One region of the Streptomyces sp. NPDC002386 genome, then DNA from elsewhere that is predicted to be linked to it. Evidence: predicted binding sites of a transcription regulator. Region 1 holds the regulator's gene; the other holds the start of a gene.

Region 1 (9,183 bases):
GCCGTCCGTCGTCGCCTTCGCGAAGAACGGTGAAGTGCTCGTCGGCGAGGTGGCCAAGCGCCAGGCGGTCACGAACGTGGACCGGACCATCCGCTCCGTCAAGCGCCACATGGGCACCGACTGGAAGATCCAGCTCGACGGGAAGGACTTCAACCCGCAGCAGATCTCCGCCTTCATCCTGCAGAAGCTGAAGCGGGACGCCGAGTCCTACCTGGGCGAGAAGGTCACGGACGCGGTCATCACCGTCCCGGCCTACTTCAACGACTCCGAGCGCCAGGCGACGAAGGAGGCCGGTGAGATCGCGGGTCTGAACGTCCTGCGCATCGTCAACGAGCCCACCGCGGCGGCGCTCGCCTACGGCCTCGACAAGGACGACCAGACGATCCTCGTCTTCGACCTCGGTGGCGGCACCTTCGACGTGTCCCTCCTGGAGATCGGCGACGGCGTCGTCGAGGTGAAGGCCACCAACGGTGACAACCACCTCGGTGGTGACGACTGGGACCAGCGCGTCGTCGACTACCTGGTGCAGCAGTTCAAGGCCGGCCACGGCGTGGACCTCGCCAAGGACAAGATGGCGCTGCAGCGTCTGCGCGAGGCCGCCGAGAAGGCGAAGATCGAGCTGTCCTCGTCCACCGAGACCTCGATCAACCTGCCCTACATCACGGCGTCCGCCGAGGGCCCGCTGCACCTGGACGAGAAGCTCACGCGCGCCCAGTTCCAGCAGCTCACCGCGGACCTGCTGGAGCGCTGCAAGACGCCGTTCCACAACGTCATCAAGGACGCGGGCATCCAGCTCGGCGAGATCGACCACGTCGTCCTCGTCGGCGGCTCCACCCGCATGCCCGCCGTCGCCGAGCTCGTCAAGGAGCTGACCGGCGGCAACGAGGCCAACAAGGGCGTGAACCCGGACGAGGTCGTCGCCATCGGCGCCGCCCTCCAGGCCGGTGTCCTCAAGGGTGAGGTCAAGGACGTCCTGCTCCTCGACGTGACCCCGCTGTCCCTCGGCATCGAGACCAAGGGCGGCATCATGACGAAGCTCATCGAGCGGAACACGACGATCCCGACCAAGCGGTCCGAGATCTTCACCACCGCCGAGGACAACCAGCCCTCCGTGCAGATCCAGGTCTACCAGGGCGAGCGCGAGATCGCGGCGTACAACAAGAAGCTCGGGATGTTCGAGCTGACCGGTCTGCCGCCGGCCCCGCGCGGTGTCCCGCAGATCGAGGTCGCCTTCGACATCGACGCCAACGGCATCATGCACGTGACCGCGAAGGACCTCGGCACGGGCAAGGAGCAGAAGATGACCGTCACCGGCGGCTCCTCGCTGCCGAAGGACGAGGTCGACCGCATGCGCCAGGAGGCCGAGAAGTACGCGGAGGAGGACCACGCCCGCCGCGAGGCCGCCGAGACCCGCAACCAGGGCGAGCAGCTCGTCTACCAGACCGAGAAGTTCCTCAAGGACAACGAGGACAAGGTCCCGGGCGAGGTCAGGACCGAGGTCGAGGAGGCCGTCGCCGAGCTGAAGGAGAAGCTCAAGGGCGAGGACACCACCGAGATCCGTACGGCCACCGAGAAGGTCGCGGCCGTCTCGCAGAAGCTGGGTCAGGCCATGTACGCCGACGCCCAGGCCGCCCAGGCCGCCGGTGGCGCGCCCGAGGGTGAGGCCAAGGCGGACGACGACGTCGTGGACGCCGAGATCGTCGACGACGAGCGCAAGGACGGTGCCGCGTGACGGAGGAGACCCCGGGCTTCGAGGAGAAGCCCGACGTCCCCTCCGGCGCCACCCCTGACGACGCCGAGCCGAAGGCCGCCCCCGAGGAGGGGGCGGCCCCGGCCGGGGACGCAACCGCAGACGCCGGCCTGGTGGCACAGCTGGACCAGGTGCGCACGGCACTGAACGAGCGCACGCTGGACCTCCAGCGCCTGCAGGCCGAGTACCAGAACTACCGCCGCCGCGTCGAGCGCGACCGGGTCGCGGTCCGGGAGATCGCCGTGGCGAACCTCCTGACCGAGCTCCTGCCCGTGCTCGACGACATCGGCCGGGCACGGGAACACGGCGAACTGGTCGGCGGCTTCAAGTCGGTGGCCGAGTCGCTGGAGACCGTCGCGGCCAAGATGGGTCTGCAGCAGTTCGGCAAGGAGGGCGAGCCCTTCGACCCGACGATCCACGAGGCGCTGATGCACAGCTACGCGCCGGACGTCACCGAGACGACCTGCGTGGCCATCCTGCAGCCCGGGTACCGCATCGGCGAGCGCACCATCCGCCCCGCGCGGGTGGCCGTCGCCGAACCGCAGCCCGGCGCGCAGACCGTCAAGGGCGAGGGCGCCGAGGAGAACACCGAGGCGGACGCGGCCGACGACAAGGAGAACGGTGGCCCGGAGGAGGGCTGACGTAATCACCGGGGACAGGAAGGAGGGACGTCGGGGATGAGTACCAAGGACTTCATCGAGAAGGACTACTACAAGGTCCTCGGCGTCCCCAAGGACGCCACCGAGGCAGAGATCAAGAAGGCGTACCGGAAGCTCGCCCGCGAGTTCCACCCGGACGCCAACAAGGGCAACGCCAGGGCCGAGGAGCGCTTCAAGGAGATCTCCGAGGCGAACGACGTCCTCGGCGACCCGAAGAAGCGCAAGGAGTACGACGAGGCGCGCGCCCTGTTCGGCAACGGGGGCTTCCGCCCCGGTCCGGGCGCCGGCGGCGGCAACTTCAACTTCGACCTCGGTGACCTCTTCGGGGGCAACCCGCAGAGCTCGGGCGGCTTCGGCGGCGGGCTCGGCGACGTCTTCGGCGGCCTGTTCAACCGCGGCGGTACGGGCACCACCCGTACCCAGCCGCGGCGCGGCCAGGACATCGACACCGAGGTCACGCTGAGCTTCACGGAGGCCATCGAAGGCGCCACGGTGCCGCTGCGGATGTCCTCCCAGGCGCCCTGCAAGGCCTGTTCGGGCACCGGCGACAAGAACGGCACACCGCGCGTGTGCCCGACCTGCGTCGGCACCGGGCAGGTCGCCCGGGGCTCGGGCGGCGGGTTCTCGCTCACCGACCCGTGCCCCGACTGCAAGGGCCGCGGCCTGATCGCCGAGCACCCCTGCCTGGAGTGCAAGGGCAGCGGCCGCGCCAAGTCCTCGCGCACCATGCAGGTCCGCATCCCGGCCGGAGTGACGGACGGGCAGCGGATCCGGCTGCGCGGCAAGGGGGCGCCCGGTGAACGGGGCGGACCGGCGGGCGACCTCTACGTGGTCGTGCATGTCGGCGCGCACCCGGTGTTCGGGCGCAAGGACGACAACCTCACCGTCACCGTACCGGTGACGTACCCCGAGGCGGCCCTGGGCGGCGAGGTGCGGGTCCCGACCCTCGGCGGCCCGCCGGTCACCCTGAAACTGCCGCCCGGCACCCCGAACGGCCGCACCATGCGCGCCCGGGGCAAGGGCGCGGTCCGCAAGGACGGCACCCGCGGCGACCTTCTGGTCACCGTCGAGGTGAGTGTCCCGAAGGACCTGTCGGGGAAGGCTCGTGACGCGCTCGAGGCGTATCGCGAGGCGACCGCGGGGGAGGACCCGCGGGCGGAGCTGTTCGAGGCCGCGAAGGGAGATTGAGGGCCCCATGGACACACCCGGCCGTCGGCGTAACCCGTATGAACTGACCGAGGAGACCCCGGTCTACGTCATCTCGGTGGCGGCCCAGCTCTCCGGACTCCATCCGCAGACGCTGCGTCAGTACGACCGTCTAGGTCTGGTCTCCCCGGACCGCACGGCCGGGCGGGGCCGCCGCTACTCGGCCCGTGACATCGAACTGCTCCGCCAGGTGCAGGCGCTGTCCCAGGACGAGGGCATCAACCTGGCCGGTATCAAGCGCATCATCGAACTGGAGAACCAGGTCGCCGCGCTCCAGTCCCGCGTCGTGGAGCTGCAGTCGGCCCTGGACGGCGCTGCGGCCGCGATGCAGCAGCGCGAGGCCGCCGTGCACGCCTCCTACCGGCGCGACCTGGTGCCGTATCAGGAGGTGCAGCAGACCAGCGCGCTGGTGGTCTGGCGGCCCAAGCGGCAGCAGCAGGCGGACTGACCGCCGGCGGCCAACGGCACCGGAAGGGGCCGGGAACGGGTGACCGTTCCCGGCCCCTTCCGCGTGCGCGGCGGACGGCGCCGGTTGCCCGGATCTTTGCCCTGTCGTGAACTTCCTTTACGTGGAGGGTCCGTAAAGAGCGTTTGGAGGTGATTCCGCTCCGCCTTCACAGGTGCAGCGGAGCGTGCTGTTGCGCACTCGTTAAGTAGTTCCGCTTGACGCCGGGTGGCCGCTCCGCGTTGTCTTTTCAGACACCTGGGTCGTAAAGCAGCACCCACGTCCGGATCGCACCTGAAGTGAGCCCTCGAATGCGTCGTATCGCCATATCCGTGGCAGCGTCCACGATGATCCTTTCGCTCGCCGGGTGCGGCGTGCTGGACGCGACGGGGGACGGTGCGAGCGCGAGCCCGACGAAGGGTGACGACGTCACCATCGGGCTGCTGCTGCCGGAGAAGGCGAACACCCGCTACGACAAGTTCGACTACCCGATCATCAAGAGCAAGGTCACCGAACTGACCCACAAGAAGGGCACCGTCCGGTACGCCAACGCGGACGCGGACGCCGCCCGTCAGGCGGGCCAGATGCAGACGATGATCGACGAGAAGGTCGACGTCATCCTGCTCGACGCGGTCGACTCGCACGGCATCGCCGGCGAGGTGAAGAAGGCCAAGGAGGCGGGCATCCCCGTCATCGCCTACGACCGTCTCGCCGAGGGCCCGATCGACGCCTACATCTCCTTCGACAACGAGCTGGTCGGCGAGGTGCAGGGCCGCACGCTGCTCGAGGCCCTGGGCTCGGGGGTGGACACCTCCGACAAGGTCGTCATGGTGAACGGCTCGCCGACCGACCCCAACGCCAAGCAGTTCAAGCAGGGCGCGATGTCCGAGCTGAACGGCAAGGTCGACATCGCGAAGAGCTACGACACCCCCGACTGGAAGCCGGAGAACGCCCAGGCCTACATGACCAAGGTGATCGCCGAGATCGGCAAGGACAACATCGCCGCGGTCTACGCGGCCAACGACGGCATGGCGAGCGGTGTCATCAAGGCCCTGACGGCGGCCGGCGTCACCAAGCTGCCCCCGATCACCGGCCAGGACGCCGAACTGGACGCCGTGCAGCGGATCGTCGCCGGCGAGCAGTACATGAGCGTCTACAAGTCCTACCCGGACGAGGCCGAGGCCGCCGCCCAGATGGCCGTCACCAAGGTGCAGGGCAAGGACATCCAGTTCGACGCCCTGACCCAGGACCGGGCCGACAGCCCCACCGACAAGGACATCCCGTCCCGTCTCGTCCAGGTGAGCGCCCTGACCCGCGCCAAGATCAAGGACACCGTCATCGCCGACGGGATCTACACGACGGGCGACATCTGCACGGCCAAGTACAAGGCGGCCTGCGCGTCGATCGGCCTGAAGTAGCCCGCGTCCCACCCCCCCCAGCTTGTTGCGGTCGCGGCGGGCGAAAGCCCGTACGCAACGGCGCATACCGGCCGTTTTCCCCGGCCGGGGCGGCCGGAGCCGTGTTGCGGACCCGGTCCCGGCCGCGCATAGTTGCGCTGCGGAAGTGGCAGCAACCGGGGGTGGAATGCGCGATGGCCGGGCACGGGACGGAGGAGCATCCTCACGGTGCCGACCGCCTGTGCGAGGCCGGGGATCGCGTGTACTCCCGGGCCGTGCGCCGGGGGCGGGTGCCGCGCACGGACGCCGGTCCGGTGCCCTGCCTGCTCGAACTGGCCCTGCTGCACCCCGATCCGGACGACATGGACTGGCTGGTGCCGACCTCGCCGCAGGAGGTCATGACGCGGCTGCTGCGCGGGGTCCACGACGAGGTCAGGGAGAGCCAGCGGCGGGTGGGCTCGGCGGTCGCCGCCTTCGAGTGGTACGCGGGCCTGGGACGGCAGCTCCAGGCGCTCTCGGCGGCCGGTGAGGGCACGGCCATCCGGGTGCTGGACGGGCTCTCCCGCATCCAGGCCGCGATGGACGAGGCGACCGCGGCGTGCACCGCGGAGGTGCTCACCGTGCAGCCCGGCGGCATCCGGCGCGAGGGCGAGCTGAGCGAGGGACTGCACCGGGCGCTGGCGCTGCGCGGCCGGGGCGTGCGCATGCGCGACCTGTACACGCACGTGGCCCGGCACGGGCAGGGGCTGCTCAACTACCTGGAACTGATGGGCGGCGCGGTCGAGGCCCGCACCCTGGACGAGGTCATCGACCGGCTGATCCTCTTCGACCGCACGGTCGCGTTCATCCCCGCCAACTCCGAGCGCACGATGGCCCTCGAACTGCGGCACCCGGCCCTGGTCGAGTACCTGGTGACCGTCTTCGAGCGGCTCTGGCGCCTGGCGCTGCCGCTGACGGCCCCGCTGCCCGACACCGGCATCGAGGGCATCTCGCACCGCGAGCGGTCCATCGCCACGCTGCTCGCCGAGGGGCACCAGGACGCGGTGATCGCCGAACGGCTCGGCATCAGCGTCCGGACCTGCCGGGCGCACATCGCCCGGCTCTCGGACACGCTCGGCGCGGCGAGCCGTACCCAACTGGGCGTGCGCATCGCGCAGGTGGGCCTGGACCGCCCTCCGCACAGCGGACCGCCGGTGACGCCCGCCGCGCTGGGGATGCCCGGCCAGGGCTCCCCGAGGGTGCGCTGAGGCGCCCTCGCGCCCGCTCGTCAGTCGTGCCGCCCCGGCGCCGGTATCCCGGGCTCCTGGTCCGGTTCGTGGTCCAGCAGCCCGGAGCGGGCGATGAGATACCCGAGCTGCGCGCGGCTGCCGCTGCCGAGGGCGGCGGCCAGCTTGGCGATGTGGGCCCGGCAGGTCCGTACGTTCATGCCGAGCCGGCGGGCGATCGCCTCGTCCACGTGGCCCTCGACCAGAAGCTTGGCGATGGAGCGCTGCACCCCCGTGACGCCGTCGACCGGGGGCGCGTAGGCCGGCTCCTCCAGGAGGGGCACCGCGCGCCGCCAGAGCTGCTCGAAGACCTTGACCAGGTAGTCGACCAGCGCCGGGTGCCGCAGTTCGAGGGCCACCTGGCGGTCGTCGCGGGCGGGGATGAAGGCCACCTCGCGGTCGAAGATCATCAGACGCTCGATCAGCTCCTCGAGCGTGCGGATCTCCACCTTGCCCTTGGCCATGATCTCCGCGTACGCCAGCGTGCCCTGACTGTGCCGCACGGTGTGCTGGTACAGGGTGCGCATCGAGATCCCGCGGTCGATGACGGCCTGACCCCGTTTCAGGGCGATGCCGAGGACGTTCTCGCTGCGTCCGCCGCCGGGCTGCACGGTGAGCACCTCGTGCCGGCAGTCCGCCGTGGCCCGTTCGATGGCCGTGTTGATCCGCTCGATGCCCTCGTGCACCGTGACCGCGTTGGTGTCCCCCGTACTCTGGGCACTGATGGCCATGAATGGCTCGAAGGAATCGGTGAGTTCGATCGCGACGTGCCTGCGCTCCTGGATCTCTCGTTCGATCGGATGCAGACGCTGCGCGAGCGCGGCGGCGGGCGGTACCGGACGCAGCCATTTGGGATCGTCCGGATCGGGATGCAGCAGCGCGAGTTCCAGCAGGCAGGGGGCGACTTCCACCTCCGGGCGGGCGACGCGTCCCAGCCGCAGCGCGTCGGCGTACAGGCGCTTGCCGTCTTCACAGAGATCCGTCATCCCATGAGGATGATGTGTCTCGTTTGTGTGAGTATTAGGCAAATCTCCACCCCCCAGGGTCCTGTACATGCAGGAACATGATGCACCGCTTCTGTGGCTTTGACGTGGCTTGATGAGCCATCGTCTTGATGGCGGGGGAGAGACACAGGGGAAGTGAGGACGAAGCCCATCATGTGCAAGAGAATGCTTCGCTCAGTACTTGCCGTGGCCTTCTCCACAGGACTGGTCTTCGGCACGGTGAGCACGCTGGACCTCGGCTGGGACATCGTACGGCCGGCCGGTCACGCGGTCTCCGCGCTGGATCTCGGCTGGGACATCACGCCCCGCACGAGCCAGACCGCGTCCGGGCAGGACCTCGGCTGGGACGTCGTGAGGGCGGGTGCGAGGGCATGACCACCCCGCCCGACGACCGGTCCTTCCGGCGAGAGATGGCCACCGCCTACCGCTCCGGCTGGCACTTCATCGACCTGGTCACCGCCATCCCCCACAGTGGTGACTCGCTGATGGTGACCGTGTTCGGAGAGCCGGTCGTCGTCACCCGGGACGAGGACGAGGACGTACGGGCCTACCGGTGCCTGCGCAAGCCGCGCGGGGCGCCGCAGCCGGTGCGGTGCGCCGTCCGCTACGGAATGATCTTTGTGAACCTGGACCAGAGGGACCACCGCCTCGCGGAGCCGGAGGACCCGGAACTCACGACCATCTCAGCCACCCCCCGCAGTGCCTGACGCGATTCCCCCGTCGTAACAGATCGCTCAGGTGCTTCCCCCCGCAGCGGCGTCACCGTGACCTGAACACGGTGACGCCGCTGCAGTTTCCGGGGATATTTCCGGGTATGGACGCGTTCTCACACTGGCCGAAACCCGATGGCGGGCGCGGGTGGGGCGGCCGGCGTCAGCCGTGTCCGAGCGCCCGCTCGATCTCGATCTCGATCACGACCCGCCGGGGGTTCTCCGCCGGCACCCGGTGGTAGCGCTCGGCGTACCGCCGCTCCGCCTCCGCGACCCGCTCCCGGTCCTCGCGCACCCGCGCCCGGCCCTCCAGCGTCGCCCAGCGCCGGCCGTCCACCTGGCACACCGCGACCCGCGCGCCGTCGGCGCCGGCCGCGCGGACGTGGGCCGCCTTCGCGCTGCCTCCGTTCGTGATCACCCGGGCCAGCCGCGCCTCGGGGTCGTACGTCACCCCGACCGGGACCACGTGCGGGCTGCCGTCCGGGCGCAGCGTCGTCAGGGTGCACAGATGCCGTTCCCGCCAGAAGGCGAGATAGGGCTCGTCCGGGGCAGCAGGGTCTACGAAGTGCTTGGCCATGGCCGAAACCTAGCCGCAAATTCCCCCCGTCCCCCCGCATGCCGTGCCTTGAGTGGAATAGACTCAACTTTGTGTACGCTGGTCAAGTCAGCACTGGGAAGGACCTGGCCGCCGAGCCGACGCCGAGGAGGAGAACGGACACGTGGACGCCGAGCTGACCAACAGGAGCC
Region 2 (9,183 bases), on a different contig from region 1:
ACCCGCCACTCGAAGGAGTGAACATCGGAGGGGAGTTGGCGGGCAAGTTCCGGCGGGGCCTGCGCCACGGGGGCGCGGCGGGCCGGTTGGACGCGCGCGGCAGGCTTTGGCAGTATTCGCCACCACGCGTTGCCGGAGTGCGTCAATTACCCCCAAAGCAGGCACCTGACCTGGGGGGCCGTGCCAATTCGGCGGCCGTTGCCAGCCTTTGGCGAAGGCTGTGAAGGCCTGGTGCAGACTGGCCGGATGCGCACAGATCTCGTTTCGGAATCCGGCGACGCGAACCGCCCCAACGAGGACTTCGCGGGCGTCGGACTACCCGCTTCCGGTCAGGGTGGTTGTGTGATCTTGCTGGACGGAGTGACTCCGCCGCGCGGCGCCACCGGCTGTGCACACTCCGTGCCCTGGTTCACGTCACGGCTCGGCGGGGCACTGACCGAACTGGCCGTTTCCGGCCGAGATCTGACCCTGCCGGAGGTCCTGTCGCGGGGCATCGCGCGGACGGCGGAGGCCCACGCGGGCACCTGTGACCTTTCTCACCCGCGCACCCCGCAGGCAACCGTGGCCCTGGTCCGCTGGTCCGCCGACCTGGTGGAGTACCTGGTGCTGTCCGACGCGGCACTGCTCCTGCGGGCGCCCGACGGCACCGTCACCGCGGTGCTGGACGACCGGCTGGCACGGCTGCCCCGCTCCGCCCTGGCCACCGACGCGCTGGTCGACGCCAACCTCCGCAACCGGGAGGGCGGCTTCTTCACGGCCGCCGCCGACCCCTCGGTCGCCGCCCGCGCGGTCGCCGGCACCCTTCCCCGCGACCGGGTCCGCGCGCTGGCGGCCCTGTCGGACGGCGCGACCCGCTGGACGGAGCTGTTCCGGGAGGGCGACTGGGCGGACCTGCTCGCCCTCGTCGCCAAGGAGGGCGCCCGCTCGCTGGTGGACCGGGTGCGCGCGCTGGAGTCGGCGGACCGGGAGGAGCGGGCGTTCCTGGGCCGCGGCAAGACGCACGACGACGCGACGGTGGTGTACGCCGAGCTGTGAGCGGAGGGGCTCAGCGCTCCATGACACCGTTCAACTCGTGCAGGAGCCGCGCCAGTTCGGACACCTCGCGGCGGTCCCAGTGGGCGAGCTGGCTGACGTAGCGGGCGCGGCGGGCCTCGCGGACCGTGCCGACGCGGCCGCGGCCCTCGTCGGTCAGGGTGACCAGCCAGGCGCGGCCGTCGGCCGGGTCGGGCTCGCGGGCGATCAGCCCCAGTTCCTCCAGGGCGCGGAGCTGGCGGGACATGGTCGCCTTGCCGACGCCGATGTAGGCGGCGAGCTCGGTGGCGCGCTGGCCGCCGAGCTCGTCGAGGCGGATGAGCAGCCCGTACGCGGAGGACTCCAGGTCGGGGTGGACCTCGCGGGCCATCTCACCCTGGTTGGCCCGGGCCCGCCTGAGCAGCACGGTCAACTCGCGTTCCAGTGCCAGGAATTCCTGGTCTGCACCACTGGGCGTCACCTGTGCGGTGACACGGCGTCCGTCGCCGTTTCCGTCCTCGTGCACGTCAGCACCCCTGATCGGTTTCGCCGTCCTGAAAGTTTTCGCCAACCGCCGTCATAGCCGCAGCTCTTCAAGTATTTCGCAGGCTTAGACCAACGGCAGCATCCGGATCCCCTTCCCACGATGTCATCTACGTGCGTAGCTTCTGTGACAGGCAAGCAATGACATGCCCACGCCAGTGGTCAAGCGGTCACCCCACGATCCCCCCACCCCCCCACCCCTCTCCCCGGAGGCACGTCATGCCCGTGCACAGACCCGGTTCCTTCCGTCCGCGCCCGCTCGCCGTCCTCGTCACGGCCCTGCTCATGGCGCTCGGCCTCGCCCTTCCGCTCACCGCCGCCCAGGCGGCGACCACCCCCGGCCGCGGCTCGGCGTCCATGGGCATGGGGGTGGCCGCCCACGACGGGCAGCACGGCACCCCCACCACCGGTGACGCCACCCAGACCGAGGGCGTGGACGTCGCCGGCTACCAGGGCAACGTCGCCTGGTCCACCCTCTGGAACAGCGGCGTGCGCTGGGCCTACACCAAGGCCACGGAGGGCACGTACTACACGAACCCGTACTTCGCCCAGCAGTACAACGGCTCGTACAACGTCGGCATGATCCGCGGCGCCTACCACTTCGCCACCCCGGACACCACGAGCGGCGCCACCCAGGCCAACTACTTCGTGGACCACGGCGGCGGCTGGTCGCGGGACGGCAAGACCCTGCCCGGTGTGCTCGACATCGAGTGGAACCCGTACGGCGCGGCCTGCTACGGCAAGACCGCCGGCGGGATGGTCAGCTGGATCGCCGACTTCCTCAACACCTACAAGGCGCGCACCGGCCGGGACGCCGTGATCTACACGGCGACGAGCTGGTGGACCGACTGCACCGGCAACTACGGCGGCTTCGCCGCCAACAACCCGCTGTGGATCGCCCGCTACGCCTCGACCGTGGGGACACTGCCGGCGGGATGGTCGTACTACACGATGTGGCAGTACACCTCGTCCGGCCCGACGGTCGGTGACCACGACAAGTTCAACGGCGCACTGGACCGGGTGCAGGCACTGGCCAACGGCTGATCCTCCCCGTGTTCCGGGACGGCGGCCGTCCCCGCGGACGGCCGCCGTCCCGCTGCGTTGGTGCTCCGCGCCGCCCGGGATCATGCTGGTCAGGGAGAGCCTGCCGGACAAGGGCGAGATGAGCGGCGATGGAGCGACAGTCGACGTACACGGCCACGGCCACCATCGATGAGCAGGGCGTCCTCACCGGCTGGAGCGAGGGCGCCCGCCGCCTGCTCGGCTACGAGGCCGCGGCGGTCGTCGGCCGGCCGGCCGCCGCGCTGCTCGCCACCGCGGACCGGGCGGCGGTCCGGCACACCCTGGCCGGCCGGGACCGCTGGCACGGCATGGTCGCGCTGCTGCACCAGGACGGCCGGCCTATGGAGCAGGGCCTGCTCGCGCACCGCCGGACCCGGCGCGCCGGGGAGTCCGACTGGCTCGTGGTCACCGCCGTGGCGGACCGGCCGCAGCCGCCCCGCGGCGAGCCGCTGGAGGAGTGGACCTTCATCCAGTCCCCCTTCCCGCTGGCGATCTTCGACACCGAACTGCGGCTGATGCGCGCCAACCGCAGGCTGGAACGGGCGCTGTCCCTGCCCGAGGCGGCGATGCGCGGGCTGCGGCTGACGCACATCGCGCCGGGGCCGGCGCGGGACGAGGCCGAGCGGACCATGCGCCAGGTGCTGGAGACCGGGGAGCCGCGCGAGGTGCAGGCCGTCCTCGGCCCCGACCTCGACCGGCCCACCGTCCTCACCCCGCTCAAGGACGGGACCGGCGCGGTGCGCGCGGTCTGTCTCGCGACCCACCGGCACGACCCCGATCCCGCGGCCCGGCAGCGCGCCCCGGACGAGGCCGCCGCGCGCGATCCCATCGCCCCCGGTCTGGAGCGCACCGCGCGGGAACTGGCGGACGCCGCGGTCCCCCGGCTCGCGGACTTCACGGCCGTCGACCTCTTCGACTCACCACGCGGACCGGGCGGGCCGGAGGAGGCGACCGGCACCCGCCCGCTCGTCCTGCGCCGTGCCGCGGTGCGGGCCGAGTCCGACAACGGCGGCCCGCCGGCCGGGCCCGGGGTGGGCGGGACGGTCGCCTACGAGCCGGGGACGCCGCCCGCCGAGTCCCTGGCCACCGGCCGGTCCGCCCTGCACGACACGTCGGACCCGGTGATCTCGGGGTGGGCGGCCGTGGACCCGGGGGCCGCGTGGCTGAGCACGTCCGGCACCCACTCGCTGATCGTGGTGCCGCTGCTCGCCGAGGGCAGCACGCTCGGCGTCGCCCTGTTCGGCCGCGACCGGCGCACCGAGCCGTTCGGCCCGGAGGACCTGCGGCTCGCCGAGGAGCTGACCGCCCGGGCGGCCACCGGCCTGCACAACGAGCGGCGGTACTCCCGGACGCACGTCACCACCACGGCCGTGCAGCGCAGCCTGCTGCCGCACACCCTGCCCGACCAGGCGGCGCTGGACATCGCCGGCCGCTACCTGCCCGCCGCCACCCGCGCCGGGGTGGGCGGCGACTGGTTCGACGTGATCCCGCTGTCCGGGGCGCGGGTCGCCCTGGTCGTCGGCGACGTCGTCGGTCACGGGACGCGGGCCTCCGCCACCATGGGCCGGCTGCGCACGGCGGTGCGCACCCTGGCCGACGTCGACCTTCCCGCGGACGAGCTGCTCACCCATCTCGACGACCTCGTGCTGCGGCTGGCCGCGGACGAGGGCAGCGCGGACCCGGCCGCCGATGCGGCGGGCGGCATCGGCACCACCTGTCTGTACGCGGTCTACGATCCGGTCTCGCGCCGGTGCACCCTCGCCCGGGCCGGCCATCCCCCGCCCGCCGTGGTCACCCCGGACGGCGCCGTCCGCTTCCTCGACGTGCCCGCCGGTCCGCCGCTCGGCCTCGGCGGGCTGCCGTTCGAGGCCCTGGAGACCGAACTGCCCGAGGGCAGCCTGCTCGCCCTCTACACCGACGGACTGCTCGAAGCCCGCGACCACGACATCGACGAGGCGCTGGACCAGCTGTTCGACGCGCTCGGCCGGCCCGCGCCGACGCTGGACGCGGTCTGCGACCGGGTCCTGACCGAACTGCTCAGCCACCGCCCCGACGACGACGTCGCCCTGCTCGTGGCCCGCACCCGGGCCCTGCACACCGACCGGGTGGCCTCCTGGGAGCTGCCGAGCGATCCCACGGTGGTGGGCCGGGCCCGCAAGTACGCGAGCGACCAGCTCTCGGCCTGGCGGCTGGAGGAGGCCGTCTTCACCACCGAGCTGGTGGTGAGCGAGCTGGTCACCAACGCCATCCGCTACGGCCGGCCGCCCATCCGGCTGCGGCTCATCCACCAGGACTCCACCCTGATCTGCGAGGTCTACGACGCCAGCGGCTCCACCCCGCACATGCGGCGCGCCCGTATCTACGACGAGGGGGGCCGGGGCCTGCTGCTGGTCGCCCAGCTCTCGGAGCGCTGGGGCACCCGGCACGACCGGGTGGGCAAGACGGTGTGGGCGGAGCAGTCGCTCGCCGCGGGCTGAGACGGCGCCGCCCCGCCCTGCGGGCGCGGTGAGGGCCCGGGTCCTGTACGGGACCCGGGCCCTCCCTCATCCGGGGGCGTCCGTCACGCCGCCACCGGAACCTCCGGCTCCGCGCCGCTGGCGGCGGGCGCGAGGGCCAGCTCCAGGACCTGGCGGACGTCGGTCACGGTGTGGACGTCGAGCCGGTCCAGCACCTCGGCCGGGACGTCGTCCAGGTCGGGCTCGTTGCGCTTGGGGATGACCACGGTGGTCACCCCGGCGCGATGGGCGGCGAGCAGCTTCTGCTTCACCCCGCCGATGGGCAGCACCCGGCCGGTGAGCGAGACCTCGCCGGTCATCGCCACGTCGGTGCGGACCAGCCGGCCGGAGAGCAGCGAGGCGAGGGCCGTGGTCATGGTGATGCCCGCGCTCGGCCCGTCCTTCGGGACCGCGCCCGCCGGGAAGTGGATGTGCACGCCCCGGTCCTTCAGGTCGCCCACCGGCAGCTCCAGTTCGGCGCCGTGGCTGCGCAGGAAGCTCAGCGCGATCTGCGCCGACTCCTTCATCACGTCGCCGAGCTGGCCGGTCAGGGTCAGCCCGGCCGCCCCGGTCTCCGGGTCGGCGAGGGACGCCTCCACGAAGAGGACGTCGCCGCCGGCGCCGGTGACCGCGAGGCCGGTCGCCACGCCCGGGACGGAGGTCCGGCGCTCGGCCGGGTCCTGGGCGGACTCGGGCACGTGGTGCGGGCGCCCGATCAGCGCGCGCAGGTCCTCGTCCCGGACCGTGAACGGCAGCTCCCGCTCGCCGAGTTCGTGCTGGGCCGCCACCTTGCGCAGCAGCCGGGCCAGGGACCGCTCGAGGGTCCGCACGCCCGCCTCGCGGGTGTACTCGCCGGCGAGCCTGCGCAGCGCGCCCTCGTCGATCGTGACCTCGTCCCGGTCCAGGCCGGCCCGCTCCAGCTGGCGCGGGAGCAGGTGGTCCCGGGCGATGACGACCTTCTCGTCCTCGGTGTAGCCGTCCAGGCGGACGATCTCCATACGGTCCGCGAGCGCCTCCGGGATGGCCTCCAGGACGTTCGCGGTGGCGAGGAAGACCACGTCGGACAGGTCGAGTTCGACCTCCAGGTAGTGGTCCCGGAAGGTGTGGTTCTGCGCGGGGTCGAGGACCTCCAGCAGGGCCGCCGCCGGGTCGCCGCGGAAGTCGGAGCCCACCTTGTCGATCTCGTCGAGCAGCACCACCGGGTTCATGGACCCGGCCTCCTTGACGGCGCGCACGATCCGGCCGGGCAGCGCGCCGACGTACGTGCGCCGGTGGCCGCGGACCTCGGCCTCGTCCCGTACGCCGCCGAGGGCGACCCGGACGAACTTCCGTCCCATGGCGTGCGCGACGGACTCGCCGAGGCTGGTCTTGCCGACGCCGGGCGGGCCCACGAGCGCCAGCACGGCTCCCCCGCGCCGCCCGCCGATCACGCCCAGGCCGCGCTCACCGCGCCGCTTGCGCACGGCCAGGTACTCGGTGATGCGTTCCTTGACGTCCTCGAGCCCCGCGTGCTCGGCGTCGAGCACGGCCTTGGCGCCCTGGATGTCGTAGGCGTCCTCGGTGCGCTCGTTCCACGGCATCTCCAGGACCGTGTCCAGCCAGGTCCTGATCCACGAGCCCTCGGGCGACTGGTCGCTGGAACGCTCCAGCTTGTCGACCTCCTTCAGGGCGGCCTCGCGGACCTTCTCCGGCAGGTCGGCGGCCTCGACGCGGGCGCGGTAGTCGTCCGACTCCTCGCCGTCGTTCTCGCCGTTCAGCTCGCGCAGTTCCTTGCGGACGGCCTCGAGCTGGCGGCGGAGCAGGAACTCGCGCTGCTGCTTGTCGACGCCCTCCTGGACGTCCTTGGCGATGGTCTCGGCGACGTCCTGCTCGGCGAGGTGGTCGCGCAGCTGCTGGGTGGCGAGCTTCAGCCGGGCCACCGGGTCGGCGGTCTCCAGCAGCTCGACCTTCTGCTCGGTGTTCAGGAAGGGCGAGTACCCGGAGTTGTCGGCGAGCGCGGAGACGTCGTCGATGGCCTGGACCCGGTCTACGACCTGCCAGGCGCCGCGCTTGCGCAGCCACGCGGTGGCCAGGGCCTTGTACTCCTTGACCAGGTCGGCGACCTGGCCGGGCAGGGGTTCCGGCACGGTCTCGTCGATCCGCGCGCCCTCCACCCACAGGGCCGCGCCCGGGCCCGTCGTACCGGCGCCGATGCGCACCCGCCCGCGGCCGCGGATCAGCGCGCCGGGGTCGCCGTCGGCCAGCCGGCCGACCTGCTCGACGGTTCCGAGCACACCGGTCTTCGCGTAGGTGCCGTCGACGCGCGGCACCAGCAGGACCCTGGGCTTGCCGGGCTCCGCACGCGCGGCGGCCTGTGCCGCCTCCACCGCGGCCCGCACCTCGGCGTCGCTCAGATCCAGCGGAACCACCATGCCGGGCAGCACGACCTCGTCGTCGAGCGGCAGCACCGGCAGTACGAGCGTGAACGCCGTGGACTCAGCAGCCATGATCTCCCCTTAGGCAGTCAACTTGAGCTATGCCGACTCAATGTCCGACGCCCCGCGGTTGTTCCCGGCGCACCGTTCGCTGTGAGCGATCACCGGAAATGCGGTGCCCCCGGCGCCGCTTCGGAGCAGGATGGGCGCATGACTGCCGTGCACGACTCCCCCGTGGTCCTGGACCGCCGCGAAGGCCCTTACGGCGAGGTGGTGCTGCGCAGGCACGGCCGGCTGCTGCAGATCATCGCCAACGGCTGCTTCCTGATGGACACCTCCGACGGCCGCTCCGAGCGGCTGCTGGTGGACGCCGCGTACGACGCGCTGGACGGGCGCCCGGCGCCCGAGGTGCTGATCGGCGGGCTGGGCGTGGGGTTCTCGCTCGCCCACGCGGCGGCCGACGGACGGTGGGGCCGGATCACGGTCGCCGAACGGGAGCCCGCCGTCATCGACTGGCACCGCGACGGCCCCCTGGCGGAACTGTCCGCCGAGGCGCTCGCCGATCCGCGCACCCGGATCGTCGAGGCGGATCTCCTCACTTACCTGGAGGAGACATCGGACACGTTCGACGCTTTGTGCCTCGACATCGACAACGGGCCGGGCTGGACCGTCACCGAGGACAACGGCGGCCTCTACGCACCGGCCGGACTCGCCGCGTGCGCAAGGGTGTTGAAGCCCGGCGGGGTGTTTGCAGTATGGTCGGCCGAGCCCTCTCCGGAATTTGAAGGAACCTTGCGGAATGCCGGATTCCGTCAGGTGCGTACCGAAGAGGTCCCCGTTGCCCGGGGCGTTCCGGACGCCGTGCACCTAGCCGTCCGCCCTGGATAGCGACGGCGCGGCCTGTCCCCGTAATGTGCTGCCCTGACGCGGATCATTCAAGCGTCAATCGCAGTCATGGGATCACCCCACTGATTCCGGAAAGCAACAGGGGCGGGCGATGGAGCAGACACACACCTCCCAGACCGGCGCGACCACGACCACCCCCGGCGCACAGCGCCGGGTGCTGGTGGTCGAGGACGATCCCACGATCGTCGACGCCATCGCGGCCCGGCTTCGCGCGGAGGGATTCCTCGTGCAGACCGCGGCCGACGGACCGGCCGCGGTGGACACGGCCGAGGCCTGGCAGCCCGACCTGCTGATCCTCGACATCATGCTGCCCGGCTTCGACGGCCTGGAGGTCTGCCGCCGCGTGCAGGCCCAGCGCCCGGTGCCGGTGCTGATGCTCACCGCGCGCGACGACGAGACCGACATGCTGGTCGGACTCGGGGTCGGCGCCGACGACTACATGACCAAGCCGTTCTCGATGCGGGAGCTGGCCGCGCGGGTGCACGTCCTGCTGCGGCGGGTGGAGCGGGCGGCCGTCGCCGCCTCCACGCCCCGCTCGGGCATCCTGCGGCTCGGCGAGCTGGAGATCGACCACGCGCAGCGCCGGGTACGGGTGCGCTCCGAGGACGTCCACCTCACGCCCACCGAGTTCGACCTGCTGGTCTGCCTGGCCAACACCCCGCGCGCGGTGCTCTCCCGGGAGCAGCTGCTGGCCGAGGTCTGGGACTGGGCGGACGCCTCCGGCACCCGGACCGTGGACAGCCACATCAAGG

What was found. Region 1 encodes HspR, which represses chaperone genes until heat shock. Its sites were predicted from a motif close to TTGAGNNNNNNNNNCTCAA; they were not measured.
Region 2: a site for HspR is predicted at 7,620-7,638, ahead of lon (endopeptidase La). Genes of this name have one in related genera too.

Annotation. Positions count from the first base shown of each region.
Region 1 is NZ_JBSFBX010000002.1:231,142-240,324, reverse strand. It holds gene dnaK (molecular chaperone DnaK) at 1-1,732, shown strand, start outside; gene grpE (nucleotide exchange factor GrpE) at 1,729-2,391, shown strand; gene dnaJ (molecular chaperone DnaJ) at 2,428-3,597, shown strand; gene ACWCPN_RS05195 (heat shock protein transcriptional repressor HspR) at 3,605-4,063, shown strand; gene ACWCPN_RS05190 (sugar ABC transporter substrate-binding protein) at 4,372-5,478, shown strand; gene ACWCPN_RS05185 (LuxR C-terminal-related transcriptional regulator) at 5,652-6,704, shown strand; gene ACWCPN_RS05180 (helix-turn-helix transcriptional regulator) at 6,725-7,708, opposite strand; gene ACWCPN_RS05175 (hypothetical protein) at 7,892-8,101, shown strand; gene ACWCPN_RS05170 (hypothetical protein) at 8,098-8,433, shown strand; gene ACWCPN_RS05165 (pyridoxamine 5'-phosphate oxidase family protein) at 8,600-9,013, opposite strand; gene clpB (ATP-dependent chaperone ClpB) at 9,156-9,183, shown strand, end outside.
Region 2 is NZ_JBSFBX010000006.1:236,663-245,845, reverse strand. It holds gene ACWCPN_RS15105 (hypothetical protein) at 247-1,035, shown strand; gene ACWCPN_RS15100 (MarR family winged helix-turn-helix transcriptional regulator) at 1,046-1,537, opposite strand; gene ACWCPN_RS15095 (lysozyme) at 1,774-2,598, shown strand; gene ACWCPN_RS15090 (SpoIIE family protein phosphatase) at 2,727-5,093, shown strand; gene lon (endopeptidase La) at 5,177-7,597, opposite strand; gene ACWCPN_RS15080 (spermidine synthase) at 7,736-8,413, shown strand; gene ACWCPN_RS15075 (response regulator transcription factor) at 8,523-9,183, shown strand, end outside.